Regions from separate parts of the Faecalibacterium sp. IP-3-29 genome, predicted to be linked through region 2. Evidence: riboswitches for the same ligand, from Rfam matches in the RefSeq annotation. Region 2 holds a riboswitch; the other holds the start of a gene.
What was found. Region 2 has a riboswitch for cyclic di-GMP ahead of MTP40_RS12820 (InlB B-repeat-containing protein). Riboswitches for the same ligand answer to the same signal wherever they lie in the genome.
Positions count from the first base shown of each region.

Region 1: it holds a riboswitch for cyclic di-GMP, as region 2 does, so the genes downstream of both, MTP40_RS08395 (CAP domain-containing protein) here and MTP40_RS12820 (InlB B-repeat-containing protein) in region 2, are expected to answer to the same signal.

Region 1 covers NZ_CP094471.1:1,763,809-1,769,798, reverse strand. Annotated here, with positions in the region: gene MTP40_RS08415 (sulfate/molybdate ABC transporter ATP-binding protein) at 1-84, shown strand, start outside; gene bilQ (bilirubin utilization transcriptional regulator BilQ) at 207-632, shown strand; gene bilR (bilirubin reductase) at 634-1,761, shown strand; gene bilS (flavodoxin family protein BilS) at 1,789-2,292, shown strand; cyclic di-GMP riboswitch class I at 2,410-2,485, shown strand; cyclic di-GMP riboswitch class I at 2,611-2,686, shown strand; gene MTP40_RS08395 (CAP domain-containing protein) at 2,819-3,622, shown strand; gene MTP40_RS08390 (hypothetical protein) at 3,732-4,244, opposite strand; gene rnhA (ribonuclease HI) at 4,241-4,705, opposite strand; gene MTP40_RS08380 (ribonuclease J) at 5,109-5,990, shown strand, end outside.
Region 2 covers NZ_CP094471.1:2,686,906-2,696,994, forward strand. Annotated here, with positions in the region: gene nrdD (anaerobic ribonucleoside-triphosphate reductase) at 1-143, shown strand, start outside; gene nrdG (anaerobic ribonucleoside-triphosphate reductase activating protein) at 213-764, shown strand; gene MTP40_RS12820 (InlB B-repeat-containing protein) at 1,076-3,274, opposite strand; cyclic di-GMP riboswitch class I at 3,389-3,463, opposite strand; gene MTP40_RS12825 (RecQ family ATP-dependent DNA helicase) at 3,761-5,341, opposite strand; gene MTP40_RS12830 (glycosyltransferase family 2 protein) at 5,630-6,658, shown strand; gene MTP40_RS12835 (cation:proton antiporter) at 6,732-8,027, shown strand; gene MTP40_RS12840 (ATP-dependent Clp protease ATP-binding subunit) at 8,151-10,089, opposite strand, start outside.

The DNA of each region.
Region 1 (5,990 bases), 930 kb from region 2:
TCCAAGGAGACGCTGGCGGCCCCGCCGCCAAAAGCACCCGCCTGCCTTGCTGCCGCCCCGGAAAATATCATGCCGCTGGTCTGAGGCAAAAAATCGTTCTCTCCCTGCTCCCGAAACAGAAATACGGAGCAGGGAGAATTTTTTTGAAAAAAGTACTTGACTTTATCAAGTAATGTGATTATACTAGACCTTGTCAAGTAAAGGAGATGCAAAGAGTGATCCAATCGACCATATCCTTCTACGTGATGGAGTTTTACAAGCAGTTCACAGCCTACACCACCCAGCAGCTGCAGGAGTTTGGCCTGAGCTGTGGCATGATGTATTTTGTGATCTACGTGGGCAAACATCCCGGCTGCACCCCGGCTGAGATGACCAAAAACCTGCACCTGGACTGGGGCCACTGCCAGCGCAGCGTGATCAAGCTGGTGGAAGATGGCTTTATGACCCGGGAAAAGCAGGGCCGCAGTTATCATTTGGGGCTGACCCCGGCGGGTGAGAGAGCATTCCGGACCTGCCACCAGGTATTTTTCGATTGGGATGCACAAAATTTGAGCGGGCTGACCGAAGAGGAACAGCACCAGCTCCTGAGCCTGCTGCAAAAGGCAGCACGGACGAGGAAAGAGAGTGTGTAACATGTACGACACCATCCTGAGCCCCATTGATTACGGTGGAATGCAGCTGAAGAACCGCATTATCTTTGCCCCCACCACCTTCGGCCTTTCGGACGAGGAATATCTGGCGGAGATGGAGCGGCTGGCCAAGGGCGGCTGCGCCATGATCATCATCGGCGACGTGCCGGTGGCCAAGAGCCGGTTCGAGAAGTCCCTGTTTGACAAAAAGGGCTTTGCCTTCTATCAGCAGATCTGCGAGATCGCCCACAAATACAGCTGCAAGGTCTGCGCCCAGCTCCACCAGACCGATACCGACATGATGTCCATCATCAAGTGCATCCCGGGGATGCTGATGAAAAAAATCACCCCCGACCAGCTGCGGGAGCGGATGAACGATGCCGTGGGCCCCTACATCACCAAGATGTCCCAGAAAAAGATCCATCAGATCATCGCGGGCTTTGGCAAGGCTGCTGTGCTGGCAAAGCAGGCGGGCTTTGACATGGTGCAGGTGCACGGCGACCGGATGTGCGGCAGCTTCTCTTCCGCCATCTTCAACCACCGCACCGATGAATACGGCGGCAGTGCCGAGCGCCGCGCCCGCTTTGCCGTGGAAGCTGTCAAGGCAGTGCACGCCGCTGTGCCCGGCATGGCCATTGACTACAAGCTGGCTGTCCGGCAGGAGAACCCCCATTACGGCAACGCCGGTGTGGTGGAGGAGGAACTGGCCGTGTTCGTGCCCCTGCTGGTGCAGGCAGGCGTGACCAGCTTCCATGTGACACTGGCCAACCACTCTGCGCTGGAAAATACCATCCCGTCGGCCAGCCACCCCGAGTTCAAGGAGACCGGCTGCTTCCTCAAGTTCTGCGATGAGGTGCGCCGGTATACCAGCGTGCCGCTCTGCGGTGTGGGCGGCCTGAACGACCCCGATTTTGTGGAGCAGCAGCTTGCCAGCGGCCGCATCCAGTGTGCGGCAATGTGCCGCCAGCTGCTGGCCGACCCCAACTGGGTCAACAAACTGCAGAGCGGCAATGCGGCAAAGATCCACCGCTGTGTCCGCTGCAACAAGAAGTGCCTGGGCGGCCTGATCGCCCATCAGGGCACCCGCTGTATCTATGATGCCCTGAACGCAAAAGAACAGGGAAGCATCTGATATCAAACATAATAAAGGAGAATGACCATGAGCTACGCCATCGTTTTCAGCAGCAAGACCGGCAACACCCGCCTGCTGGCCGACACCCTTCGCGCAAGCTTGCCCCAGAATGAGTGCACCTACTTCGGAGCACCGGCCCCGGAGGCACTGGAGGCTGAGACCCTTTACATCGGCTTCTGGACGGACAAGGGCCATGCCGATGACACCCTCACCGCCTTTTTGCAGACCCTGAAGGGGAAGCAGGTCTTTTTGTTCGGCACCGCAGGCTTTGGCGGCAGTGCGGAATATTTCGAGCAGATCCTGGCAGCGGTGCAGAAGTCGCTGGATGAGAGCAACACGGTCATTGGAACTTATATGTGCCAGGGCAAGATGCCCATGACTGTGCGCCAGCAGTACGAAAAGATGCTGCAGCAGCCCAACCATGCACCCAACCTCGAGATGCTGATCGAGAATTTTGACAAGGCGCTGGCTCACCCGGATGCCGCAGACCTCGACCAGCTGCGCAAAAAGGCGGCAGAGGTGCAGGCATAACGGAAGAACTCTTCAAAAAGCAGTTTTTTGAGAAAGCTGCTCCAAAACAGTTGACAGGTTCTGCCCGATGTGGTAGGATAATGTCGAGGAAATGGGAACAGTTCCTCAAGGTGAATTGAATATTCTCGGCAAAACAGTCGAAAGGCTGTGACGCAAAGCTACAGGGCCTGTAAAATGGCAGCCAGCTGCTTCTCAAAGAAATTTTTCTTTGGGTGACCTGCTTAGAATTTCTAGGTGTTGTTTTGCTGAGTGTATTGCAGAACAACACCTTTTTTCGTTCTCAAATTTCTTCCCAAAAGAAGAAAGGCACGCAAAACTGAATATCCTCGGCAAAGCAGTCGAAAGGCTGTGACGCAAAGCTATAGGGCCTGTAAAATGGCAGCCAGTTGCTTCTCATCACCTGAGGGTCTCCACAGCGGAGATTGGGTGTTGAGTGACCTTCATCTGAAGCATCAGGTGTCGATTGCCGAGTATACCAGCAATCGACACCTTTTTTCATGGGGCAACACAAAAGAGGTTCAACACCATGCGTAACGCTTCGATGAAAGTCCTGAAGAATCTGGTCTGCTGCGCCGCATTCATCTGCCTGATGTTTGTTCTGGCAATGCCCGCACACGCAGCTTCCAAGGCCGATGAGCTGCTGCAGCTCGTCAACGCAGAGCGTGCACAGGCCGGTGTGGCTCCTCTGAGCATGGGCAGCAGCGCACTGAATGCTGCCGCACAGGCCCGTGCAGAAGAACTTACCGTCAATTATTCCTACAACCGCCCCAATGGCAGCCGCGAGTTCACCATCCTGCCGGAGTACGGTGTGGACGATGTTTCTGTGGGCGAGAACTACTGGGCAGCTGCTGAGAATGCTTCGGACGTGGTCGCCGCCTGGAATCGCTACGATTTCTTCAAGGAGCGGATGCTGGACAAGGATGCCACCTCCGTTGGCATTGGCTACTACGAGGGCGGCGAGTACGGCAATTACTGGGTGATGATCTTTACCTACGCCCGCGGCACCAGTGAGAACGGTTTCGCACAGGAAGTGCTGGCGCTGGTCAACGCTGAGCGCGCAAAGGAAGTGGCAAAGGTCGCTTCCCACACCCGCCCCGATGGCACCAACTGCTTCACCGTGCTGAAAGAGTACGGCGTGTCTGATACCGCCACCGGCGAGAATGCCGCCTGGGGCGAGACCACGCCCGAAAAGGTCGTTGCAGACTGGATGGCTTCGGAAGGCCACCGTGTCAATATCATGGACCCTGCCGCCAAGTATATGTGCCTTGGCTACAACTACGATGCCAATTCTCAGTGGGGCCACAACTGGATCCAGATCTTCGCAAAGTAAGCGGATGACTTCCATTGAGCGTTGTACGATAAAATAAAACAGAGCAAAAAGAGATGCACCCCGCTCCCTGAACCGGTTTCAGGAAGGCGGGGTGCATCTCTTTTGCTTTTTATTCTGCTGCCATCTCAGCCACATCCTCGGGGCTGAAATCGCCCAAGGGCAGGATGAGCCGGCCCAGCGTTTCCTGCGGCAGGGCGGCAAGCCGGACACTCTCGTCCGCAATTTCGGCAGGGCAGAGGACGTGCACGCCGTCCGCACCAGTCTCTACCCGGGCGCGGTGGCCGGTGGCAATGTACTGGATGCCCAGCCGGTCAGCCGCCGCCAGCAGGGCGGGGAAGCGCAGGTCGGCCGGGGCAGCGGTCTCCTCGGCCAGCTGGCTGGCCAGTTCGCTGGCATTCAGGGTGATGCACTCGATGCCCAGAGCCTTGGCGGCTTCCCTGGCGGCATCCACAACGGGGTCATCGGTGCACAGACGCACCACAGCGCCCATCACCGCAAAGCCCTGCTGCTGTAAAATGCGGACAGCTGCTTTGCAGCCCGTGCCGCCGCACAGGCCCACCAGCACCTTGTCCTGCTGTTCATAGGTATCGAACCCGCTGCCGGGCAGAAATGTATCGCTCATCGTCCCTGTCTCCCTCCGTGTGCCTGACTTTGTGCCACGGCCAGCTGGTCGCAGCGCTCGTTTTCCGGGTGGCCTGCATGGCCCTTGACCCAGACATAGGTGATCTTGTGCCGGGCTTCCTGCTCCAATGCCTGTTCCCACAGGTCGGGGTTCAGGGCAGGGGAGCCGTCGGACTTTTTCCAGCCCCGGCGCTTCCAGCCCCTGGCCCAGCCCTTTTCCAGCCCGTTGATGACGTACTGGCTGTCAGAGCACAGCCGCACCTCACAGGGCTCCTTGAGCTGGCGCAGGGCCTCGATAAAGGCGGTCAGCTCCATCCGGTTGTTGGTGGTGGAAGCATCGCCGCCGCTGAGCTCTTTTTCGTAGACCTTGCCGTTGAAGCGGTAGCGCAGCACTGCGCCCCAGCCGCCCGGGCCGGGGTTGCCGCTGCACGCGCCATCGGTGTAAACTTCGACTTGTTTCATCTGTTTCTCCCGGAACTTGAATTTTTGGATACCTCTATTTAGAGCTATTTTTCCGGTTCTGTCAAGAGGAAAACGTATCATCCCCGGCTTTTCCGGCAAAGCTTTGAATTGACAAAGTGGACAAGAAATACTATACTGTTTGTAACAAAATGCGTATAGGGGCGCACCGGTGCGGTGTGTCCGGCCGGAACGGGGCAGTGCCGCGGTCGCATCGAACAGATGGACTGACAGGGCAGAAATTACTCCGTTCCGGCCATCCCAGTGCCGAAAACGGGCATGGAAGCGAAAAATTCTATACGATGGTTTCGATGGGAGCGGCGGTGCGCTTGCTGCTCCTTCACAACAGACAGGCCGCTCGCAAAGGGGTGTGCCTGCGTTTTGTAATTGATTTTGGAGGTACCGCATGGCACAGGTCAAAGAACAGAACCCGGCTCAGGCTCAGAACAATCCGAACAGAAACAGTGAATCCGGTGGGGAAAAGCGTACCCGCACCCGCCGCCCTTATTATAACCGGCGGCCCCGCCGTTCTCAGCAGCCCAAGGAGGCCGCTGTGCCCATCCACATCTACCCGCTGGGCGGTCTGGGCGAAGTGGGCAAGAACATGACCGTGTATGAGTGCAACGGGGATATGATCATTGTGGACTGCGGCCTTGTATTCCCGGACAGTGAGATGTACGGCGTGGACATGGTCATCCCTGACTTTACTTTTGTGGTGCAGAATAAGGACAAGATCAAGGGCCTGCTCATCACCCACGGCCACGAAGACCACATCGGCAGCATTCCCTACCTGCTGCAGAAGTTTGATCTGCCCATCTACGGCACCCGGCTGACCTGCGGCCTCATCCGGAACAAGCTGGAGGAGTTTGGTCTGGCGGGCAAGACCAAGTTCGTGGAGATCACCCCCAAACAGAAGATCAAGCTGGGCTGCTTTACCGTGGAGCCCATCCATGTCAACCACTCCATCCCCGATTCCGTGGCCTTTGCCATTGACAGCCCCGCCGGAACGATCATCCAGACCGGCGACTTCAAGATCGATTACACCCCGCTGGCCTGCGGCGTGACCGACCTGACCACCCTTTCGGAGTATGGTCAGAAGGGTGTGCTGGCCCTGCTGAGCGATTCCACCAACGCCGAGCGCCCGGGCTTTACCGCCACAGAGCAGAAGGTGGCCGCCGGTGTCCGCAACCTGTTTGCACGTGCCCGGAACAAGCGCATCATCATTGCGACCTTTGCGTCCAATATCTACCGCGTCCAGCAGATCATTGATCTGGCCGTGGAGGATGGC
Region 2 (10,089 bases):
AGTTGGTGTGGGAGTGCCCCAAGTGCGGCAACCGTGACCAGAACAAGCTGAACGTTGCCCGCCGCACCTGCGGTTATATCGGCACCCAGTTCTGGAACCAGGGCCGGACACAGGAGATCAAGGATCGGGTGCTGCATCTGTAACCCTCTCAGTCAACGCTTCGCATTGACAGCTCCCCCGAGAGGGGGAGCTTTTTATATGGAGTTTTATCTATGAATTACGCAACAATTAAGTATTACGACATTGCCAACGGGCCGGGGGTGCGCACCAGCATCTTTGTTTCGGGCTGCAGGCACCACTGCCCGGGCTGCTTCAACGAGGTGGCATGGGATTTCGGGTACGGTCAGCCTTTCGACAAGGCTGTGCGCAACGAGATCTTTGCATCCTGCCAGCCCGACTATATTGCAGGCATCTCCCTGCTGGGTGGTGAGCCTTTTGAGCCGGAGAATCAGCGGGAGCTGCTGCCCTTTGTCCGCAGCTTCAGGGCGCTGTACCCGGATAAGAGCGTCTGGTGCTATTCCGGTTACACCTGGGAGCAGCTGACCGGCAGTGTTCCCTGCCCGGCCCGCTGTGAGGTCACCGATGAGCTGCTGAGTCTGCTGGATGTTCTGGTGGATGGCCGCTTTGTGGAAGCCCTGCACGATATCTCCCTGCGCTTCCGGGGCAGCTCCAACCAGCGGCTTCTGGATGTGCCCAAAAGCCTTGCCGCAAAGGCCCCCGTCTGGTGGGAGGACGAAAAAGTCTTTGCGACACACACCATGTAAAGAAAACCGCAAATAACCAGAAATGCCGCCCTGAGCTTTTTACGGCTCAGGGCGGCATTTCCGGTTTTGGGAATATAATCAGTGAATGGCTTGATTGGTTAGCATCCTCACCCTCTCCGTCATTGCTTGCGCAATGCCACCTCCCCTAGTAAGGCAACGACGACGACCGCCGCCAGTGGCGGAAGCAGGGAGGAGTTGTTGGGGCAGCGGCCAGCAGGACGCAAGTGCAAAACCTTGCACGATGCGGACGCTGGGAGCCGCAACCCGTACGCTGTCGCCGCAGGCGACTGAGAGGTTGTACGAAGGATATCTTACCCCTTCATCTCCTGCGCCTTATTCCAAGTCTGGATAACTTCCCAGCGGCTCACAGAAGCGTCTGCGGCCTTATCGGCGGAGATGAGCTGGTTCTCGATGGCCCAAGTCAGAGCCTTCTGTTCATCGGTGGCATCGGGAGCCATCACAGCGGCAGGGGCAGGCTTTCCGGCTTCAGTCCAGACCAGCTTTGCCAGTTCGGCGGTGTTCTGCGGGATGGCCACACCATCGGGCAGGACAGTGTTCAGATACAGCTCGGTGCCGATCATGTAGCCGGTATAACCAACCACAGCAGCGCCCACACCGGCGGTTGCCACCATGGCAACGGTGCCCAGAACGTTGGGTTCCTCGGGCTGGTCGGCCATCCGGTACATCGCACGGATGCTCAAAGTCTGTGCAGGCATCTTGAAGCTTGCAGTGGCGGCATGGGAATCAAAACCGCCCTCTTCCAGCGTCAGAGCCACATCCGCAGGGGAAATCTCCCAGCGGTCGAACACCATGCCCTCCGGGGCATCGGCAGCGGTCAGCTTGACGGTATCGCCTGCCTTGGCAGAGGTGATCTCTGTGCCGTCGGCATTGGTGGCGGTGCCATCGGTCAGGCTCATCCGGTAGTAGCCTTCCTTGACCTGTGCGGTCAGGGTAACGCTCCACTCGTCGTCGCCGTTCAAGGTCAGGTCAAATGCAGTGGTATTGCCCACCTGCTTGGTGATTGCTTCTTCATAGCTCGGGTCGGCAGTGACTTCCCAGCCGGTCCAGGAGGTTGCATCTGCTTCCACGTTCAGGGTCTGGTTGCCCACAACGCCCACCAAGCCGGAGATGCCGTTGGCGGTGCAGTTGTTCAGAGTGACCCAGCTGAGTTTAATGTCGGGCTGATTGTCGAAGCTTGCATATCGTGAAAAAATACCGCCATTAGTAAATCCGTAATTTTTAGTAACAGTATTATCTGGATTTGTTTTGGATACAGAGGCATTTGAATAGCGATCGGTAAATGTACCATTATTTACTGTGCCATAATTGCTTACGCTGAAATTAAATATACCGTCATCGATAGTTCCGAAGTTTCTTACAGAAGTATTAAATTTCCCACCCTCAATCTTGCCGGTTTCTTCGTTTCTAAGAGTGCCCTCAGACGGATTTTCAGAGATAAAAATACCCCCATTGATGATGCCGAAATTTTTGATATTCCAATCGACCTCTGTATTTCCTAAATCAACGATACTATCAGTACCATCATCACACTTCTCTTTAATGGTTAAAGTGTTTGTATTAGAATCATAAATCCACCCATCATGTTCGCTACCAGAGTAAAGTTCGCCGTCTTTATCCACGGGAACTATTTTGCCATCAACAAGACCAATCGTATTCTCCGAAAGCGGAACCTTATCAACAGCGGCCTCAATATAGATATTTCCTGTATCAGGCACTGTAACCTGAAGCGTCTTATCATCAATTTTAATAATATAAGGAGAAAGGCTTTCGTCATAATTCCAATTACGGAATGTCTTGGAAGTAGCGATAACTTTGAAAGTATGGGGCTGATTCTTACCTACCATATAAACACTTTCATTAAAGACAACATCCTCCGGAAGGTTAGGAATCACCGGAATAATCGAGCATCCGGGTGCTTTCAGATACTGATATGTCGTCGATGTAAAATTATCCGGAAGCTGGCAAATCAGACCACCGGTAAGCGTTCCCTTTGTCATTTCAAAGCTTCCGTAGACAATTCCATTCTCGAACTCTGTGTTATCAGATACAGTAGAAGTGTAATTCTTGATATATCCACCTTTCACTATTCCAGATGAACGTGCATCGATCGATTCGAATTGTCCATTCTCAATCGTTGAAAAGTTATAAACACATTTCTGAAAGATGCCATCTTTGATTATTCCAGCTTGGTTGCGAACCTCACATGGGATAGTATTTGGCACTTCAGCATTGACTTCATTAGGATCAAAAGTAGCAGTGAAATTTAATTTATATGATGACGCATCACTACCTGACCATGACCAATTATAGGCATGATCAACAATGATCATACCATTAACCGCATTTTTCCCTTTGGTATCCGGCTGGTCACCAATAAAACTAAGATGATTCACATACGTAGGTTTATCTGCCGCAAACGCCGCCGTGGGCAGCATTGTCAAAGCCATGCCAACGGCCAGAATGGCGCTGACAAGTCGTTTGAGTTTCATTGTGATTCCTCCTTTAGAGTCTACCCCAAATGTGTATTGCACCCACCGCAAACGTAAAAAAGCGCCGCACCTGCCCCGAAAGGCTGGTGTGGCGCTGTGGATGTACTTCTTGGGAAGTGCAGCTGGTTGCCCGGTCTGGGCCCTTTAGCTTTGCGTCGCAGCCTTCCGGCTGGTTTGCCAATTCTTCTGTTTTGCGGGGGTGCTCTTGCACATCCTATTATACCCCCCCCCCCCTACATATAAATCAAGTGTTTTTGTCATGTTCGGAATATGTTACAAATATAGTCTATTTTTTAGTGTAGTTTGACTGGGATGGGGGGTGGCCCTCTCCGTCATTGCTGCGCAATGCCACCTCTCCCTTCGGGAGAGCTGTCGAGCGATAGCGAGACTGAGAGGGTGAGGCCGTCAAAGAGTGACGAAACCAGAAATGCCGCCCGAGCTTTTCAGCCCAGAGCGGCATTTCCGGTTTTTCCTTTCTGTTTTATGTTACCTTGAACTTACCATATCCTCAATGACACTCAGGAACTCCTGCCCATAGCGGGCGGCCTTTTTCTCGCCCACACCCGGGATATTGAGCAGTTCCTCCACGCTCAGGGGCTTTTTCAGCGCCATCTGGCGGAGGGTGGAATCATTGAACACCATATAGGCAGGGAGCTTCTGCTTTGCGGCCAGCCGCTTACGCAGGGCATAGAGGGCAGCCAGCAGCTTCTCGTCTGCTTCGCTGAGGGCATCTTCGTCGGCACGGCGGCGGGAGGCCGAGGCCAACCGCTTTGCACTGGCCGCGGCGCGCTGGCGGGCTTGTGCCGCCTGCTCCTCCACCTGTTCGGCAGCCTGTGCTGCCAGCAGACAGTTGGAACAGTTCTCGCACTTCTGGGGCGCGGCCTCGCCGAAGTAGCTCAGCAGATACCCCCGCAGGCAGCGCGGTGTGGTGGAGTAGAAGGTCATGTACTTGAGCCGTTCCTCTGCCTTGCGTGCCGCTTCGGCCTTGACATCCGCAGGCAGGCCGTTGTCAGCCTCCATCTCCTTGTCGATGAAGAACCGGATGGTGCGCACATCGGTGCCGGAATAGAGCAGGGTGCAGCGGGCTGGCTCCCCGTCACGGCCCGCGCGGCCCGCCTCCTGATAATAGCTCTCCAGATCCTTGGGCATATTATAATGGATGACGAACCGGACGTTTGGCTTATCGATGCCCATGCCGAAGGCATTGGTCGCCACCATGATCTGCACCCGGTCATAGAGGAAATCGTCCTGATTCTGCCGCCGGGTATCCGCATCCAGTTTGGCGTGGTAGGCTGCCGCACGGATTCCCCGGCTCTGCAGCAGGCGGGTGGTCTCGTCCACCTGCCGGGTGGTGCTGCAATAGATGATGCCCGCATTGTCCCGCTCCCTGAGCACAAGGTCGAGCAGAACTTTGGGCTTCTCGCTGGGCAGAGCCCTGCGGGTGGCAAAATAGAGGTTGGGCCGGTCGAAGCTGGTGGTCACCTCGTAGGGGGTGTGGAGTTCCAGATGGGTGCGGATGTCCTCCCGCACATGGGCCGTGGCGGTGGCCGTAAAGGCTCCCACCACCGGGCGCTTGGGCAGGCTGTCCACAAACGCCTTGATGCGCAGGTAGCTGGGGCGGAAGTCCTGCCCCCACTGACTGATGCAGTGGGCCTCGTCCACCGTGACCATGCTGATCTCCCGCTCCTGCGCAAACCGCTGGAAACCCGGCATCTCCAGCCGCTCCGGAGCCACATAGATGATCTTATACCACCCCTCCCGGGCGCGGCGGAGCATCAGGGCCTTCTGGTTGTCCGTCAGGCTGTTGTTCAGGAAAGCTGCCGCCACACCTGCCTGTACCAGCGCCCCCACCTGATCCTTCATCAGGCTCACCAGCGGCGAGACCACGATGGTGACGCCCGGCAGCAGCAGGGCCGGCACCTGATAGCAGATGGACTTGCCCGCACCTGTGGGCATCACGGCCAGCACATCCTGCCCGGCCAGCAGGCGGGAGACGATCTCCTCCTGACCCGGGCGGAAGCTGTCGTAGCCAAAGACTTTTTTCAGAATACTATGCGGACTTTCCATGGTTCCTCCTATCCATACAAAACCGCTCCGTCATTGCTTCGCAATGCCACCTCTCCTAGTAGGAGAGGCAAGTCTTGGCTCCCCTACCAGGGGAGCTGGACACAAAGCGGCCTGAGAGGTTTATAACCCAATCAGTATACCACAACTTCCCGGATAATTGTAAAACATCTCTGACATTTCCCACGTTCGATAGCATTTCCTGCACAAAAATGCTATAATATGGGTACATATCTCCATCCCGGCCCCTGCCTTGCGCATCTGCCGGAAAAGAGCAAAGGAGTATTTTGTATGGCTCAGAAATTGATCACTTTCGCCGTCCCGTGCTACAACTCGGCGGCATATATGCGCCACTGCATCGAGACCCTGCTCTCCGCCGGGGAGCAGGCCGAGATCATCCTGGTGGACGATGGTTCCACCAGGGATGACACCCCCGCCATCTGCGATGAGTACGCTGCCAAATGTCCCACCATCGTCAAGGCCATCCATCAGGAGAACGGCGGCCACGGCGAGGGCGTGAATCAGGGCATCCGCAACGCCACCGGCCTGTATTACAAGGTAGTGGACAGCGACGACTGGCTGGACGAAGCAGCCCTCAGGACCGTGCTGGCCAAGCTGAACACGCTGACTGCCCGGGGCACCGCGCCTGACCTGATGATCTGCAACTATGTCTACGAGCATGTGGAGGACAACACCAGCCACACCGTGCGCTACACCAACGTGTTCCCCCAGAACCGACTGTTCAACTGGACGCATGTCGGCCACTTCCGGCCCGACCAGAACCTGCTGATGCACTCGGTGATGTACCGCACACAGGTGCTGCGGGACTGCGGCATGGTGCTGCCCAAGCACACCTTCTATGTGGACAACATCTTTGTCTACCAGCCCCTGCCCTTTGTCAAGAGCATGTACTATATGGATCTGGACCTGTACCGCTACTTCATCGGCCGGGCCGACCAGAGCGTGAACGAGAGTGTGATGGTCAAGCGGGTGGACCAGCAGCTGCGGGTGACCCGCCACATGATCGACTGCCAGGACCTGGATGCCCTCAAGGGCCAGAAGAAGCTGCGCAGCTATATGCTGCACTACCTCTCCATGATGATGGCCATCAGCGACATCTTCCTGTTGCTGGACGGCAGTGCCGCCGCAAAGCAGAAGGAGAACGAACTGTGGGCCTACCTCAAGGCACACACCAGTGCCGGAGTCTACCGCTCCATCCGCTACGGCTTTGGCGGCGTGACCAACCTGAAGATCCCCAAGGGCGACAAGCTCGTGCTGGGCGGTTACCGCCTTGCACAGAAGATTTTTAAATTCAATTAACAAATGTTGCTTTTCCTCCTCAGATAAGATATACTTTTTAACGTATCTTAATTTCTCAGGAGGATCTTATTTTATGGAGCAATTGCTCATCTGCATGTCTCTTTCACTCATTGCAGGCCTGTTGGCATCCCGTGCAGCGAAAGCGGTCCGTCTGCCGGCTGTCACCTCTTATCTGGTGGCGGGGCTTCTGCTGGGCCCCTTCTTTCTGGGTCGGCTGGGCCTGAGCGGCTGGGGCTTCGGCTTCGGGAGCCTTGCACAGGTCGAGAGCTACGGCATCATCACACAGGTGGCACTGGGCTTCATCGCCTTTGTCATCGGCAACGAGTTCCGGCTCAGCGTGTTGGAGAACATGGGCAGGCAGGCGGTTACTGTGGGCATCCTGCAGGCCGTTATCACCACCGTGCTGGTGGATATCGCTCTGGTGGCCCTGCACTTTGCCCGGCCGGATGTCATCTCAATGGCATCGGCCATCACGCTGGGTGCCATCGCCTCTGCCACAGCCCCTGCCGCCACCCTGATGGTGGTCAAGCAGTACAAGGCAAGCGGTCCCCTGACCCGCCTGCTGCTGATGGTGGTCGCCATTGACGATGCCGTGGGTCTGGTGCTCTTCTCAGCCTCTTTCGGCATCGCAACCGCGCTGGAACAGGGCCGCATCGACCCCATCAGCATCCTTCTGGAGCCTCTGGTGGAGATCGTACTCAGCCTGGGCCTGGGCGCGCTGGCCGGTCTGCTGCTCAACCAGCTGGAGATCTACTTCCACTCCCGCTCCAAGCGCATGAGCCTTTCGGTGGCCTTTGTGCTGCTGACGGTGGGCCTTTCCATGGTCAGCTTTGAGGTCGGCCCCATCCACTGCAGCTTCTCGCTGCTGCTGGTCTGCATGATGACCGGCACCGTGTTCTGCAACATCTGCCCCACTTCCGATGAGCTGATGGACCGCCTGGACCGCTGGGTAAGCCCGGTGAACATCCTGTTCTTCGTGCTGTCCGGCGCGGAGCTGGATCTGAACATCCTTGCAAACCCCATGGTCCTGCTCATTGGTGCCGTCTATATTGCTTCCCGCTCTCTGGGCAAGATCTCCGGCTCCTATGTCAGCTGCAAGGCCACCTGCTGCAGTGAGAAGATCCAGAAGTATCTGGGCATCACCCTGCTGCCGCAGGCCGGTGTGGCGCTGGGCATGGCCGCCGAGGCTGCCGAGCTTTCCGACGGCCACATGGTGCGCAACGTGGTGCTCTTCTCGGTGCTGGTGTACGAGCTGGTGGGCCCGACCCTGGCCAAGCTCAGCCTGACCGCCGCAGGCGAGATCATTCCCGAGGGCCGCACGAGCGCCCGTACCGCCAACAAGCCGGAGGTGCCGGTCAGCGTGGAGTAACCTCTCCCACAGGGCTTGGCTCCCCTATCAGGGGAGCTGCCGCCGCAGACGGCTGAGAGGTTTTATACACTACAAAAGCCGCTGCACAGTTGTTACGCTGTGCAGCGGCTTTCTGTTTGCTCTTTATTTCAGCACGATCTCATCGTTCTCAGCATCCACGGTCAGGGTGGAGCCGGAAACAAGGGTGCCGTCGATGATCTTTTCAGCGGCGGGGTCCTCCACAGCCTTGCGGATGGTCCGGCGCAGGTCGCGGGCACCAAACTTGCCGCCCTGGCTCTTGTGCACCAGCGCTGCCAGTGCTGCCGGGGTATAGCTGTAGGCAATGCCCTTGGCCTCCATACTGGGCTTGTACTCGTCCAGCATCAGGGCGGCAATGCCCTGCAGGGTCTCCTCGCTCAGCGGCTTGAAGGTGATGACCTCATCCACGCGGCCCAAAAACTCAGGGCGGAGGAACTGGCTCAGTGCCTTGCGGCTCTTCTCCTCGTTCCGTTCCTCCTCGCTACGGTTGAAGCCCAGACTTGCGGTGGTCTGGTCGCTGCTGCCCGCATTGGAGGTCATGCAGATGACGGTGTTGGAGAAATCCACGGTGCGGCCCTGGGCATCGTTGATCTTGCCCTCGTCCAGGATCTGCAACAGGATATTCATCACATCGGGGTGGGCCTTTTCGATCTCATCGAACAGCACCACGCTGTACGGGCGGCGGCGGACCTTTTCAGTCAGCTGACCCGCCTCCTCGTAGCCCACATAGCCCGGAGGGGAACCGATCATGCGGGACACCGCGTACTTCTCCATATACTCGCTCATATCCAGCCGGATCAGGGGGTCTGGGCCGTCAAAGAGCTGGTTTGCCAGCTGCTTCACCAGCTCCGTCTTGCCCACGCCGGTGGGGCCCACAAAGATGAAGCTGGCCGGACGGCGGCGGCCCGACAGGTCGGCGCGGCTGCGCTTGACCGCCTGCGCCACCAGATGCACGGCATCGTCCTGACCGATGATTTTCTTTTTCAGCTCGGTCTCAAGGCTGGCGAGCTTTGCATACTCGGTCTCCCGGATCTTCACCGCCGGGATGCCCGTCCACAGCTCAATGACCTTGGCCACATCGTCCATGGTCACCTGGATCTCCCCGGCTGCAGCCTGCTTGGCGGGCAATTCCCGCTCCAGCTGTGCCATCCGGGTCTTGCGCTCTGCCACACGCTCGTAATCGATGGGTTCGTTCACATCGGCGTTTTCCATGTCGGCCTCTTCCTGCTTGAGGGCCTCCAGTTCCTTCTGCATGGTCAGGTACTCGGAGATGACCGGGTGGGCCAGATTGCAGCAGGCACATGCCTCGTCCAGCAGGTCGATGGCCTTATCGGGCAGGTAGCGGTCGGTGATATACCGCTCGCTCAGGGTCACGGTGGCGTTCAGCACATCGGCGGGCACCTGCACATGGTGGTGCTCCTCGTAGTAGTGCTTGATGCCGCCCATCACGGCCAGCGTATCAGCGACGCTGGGCTCCTCCACCCGCACGGGCTGGAACCGGCGCTCCAGCGCCTGGTCCTTCTCGATATACTTGCGGTACTCGTTGAAGGTGGTGGCACCGATGACCTGGATCTCGCCGCGGGAGAGGGCGGGCTTCAGGATGTTGCCCGCATTCATGGCACCCTCGCTCTCACCGGCAGAGGTAATGGTGTGGATCTCGTCAATGAACAGGATGACATTGCCCGCCGCCTTGACCTCGCTCAGCAGGCCCTTGACCCGCTGCTCGAACTGGCCGCGGAACTGGGTGCCTGCCACAAGGCTGGTCAGGTCGAGCAGGAAGATCTCCTTATCCTGCAGCCCTGCCGGCACCTGCCCCTTGGCAATGCGCTCAGCAATGCCCTCGGCAATGGCGGTCTTGCCAACGCCCGCTTCACCAATGAGGCAGGGGTTGTTCTTCTGGCGGCGGCTCAGGATCTGGATGGTGCGGTAGATCTCCCGATCGCGGCCGATGATATCATCCAGCTTCCCCTCCCGGGCTTTGCGGGTCAGGTTCTCGCAGTAGGTATCCAGAAACTTGCGGCGGGGCGGCTTTTTGTCGTTTTTG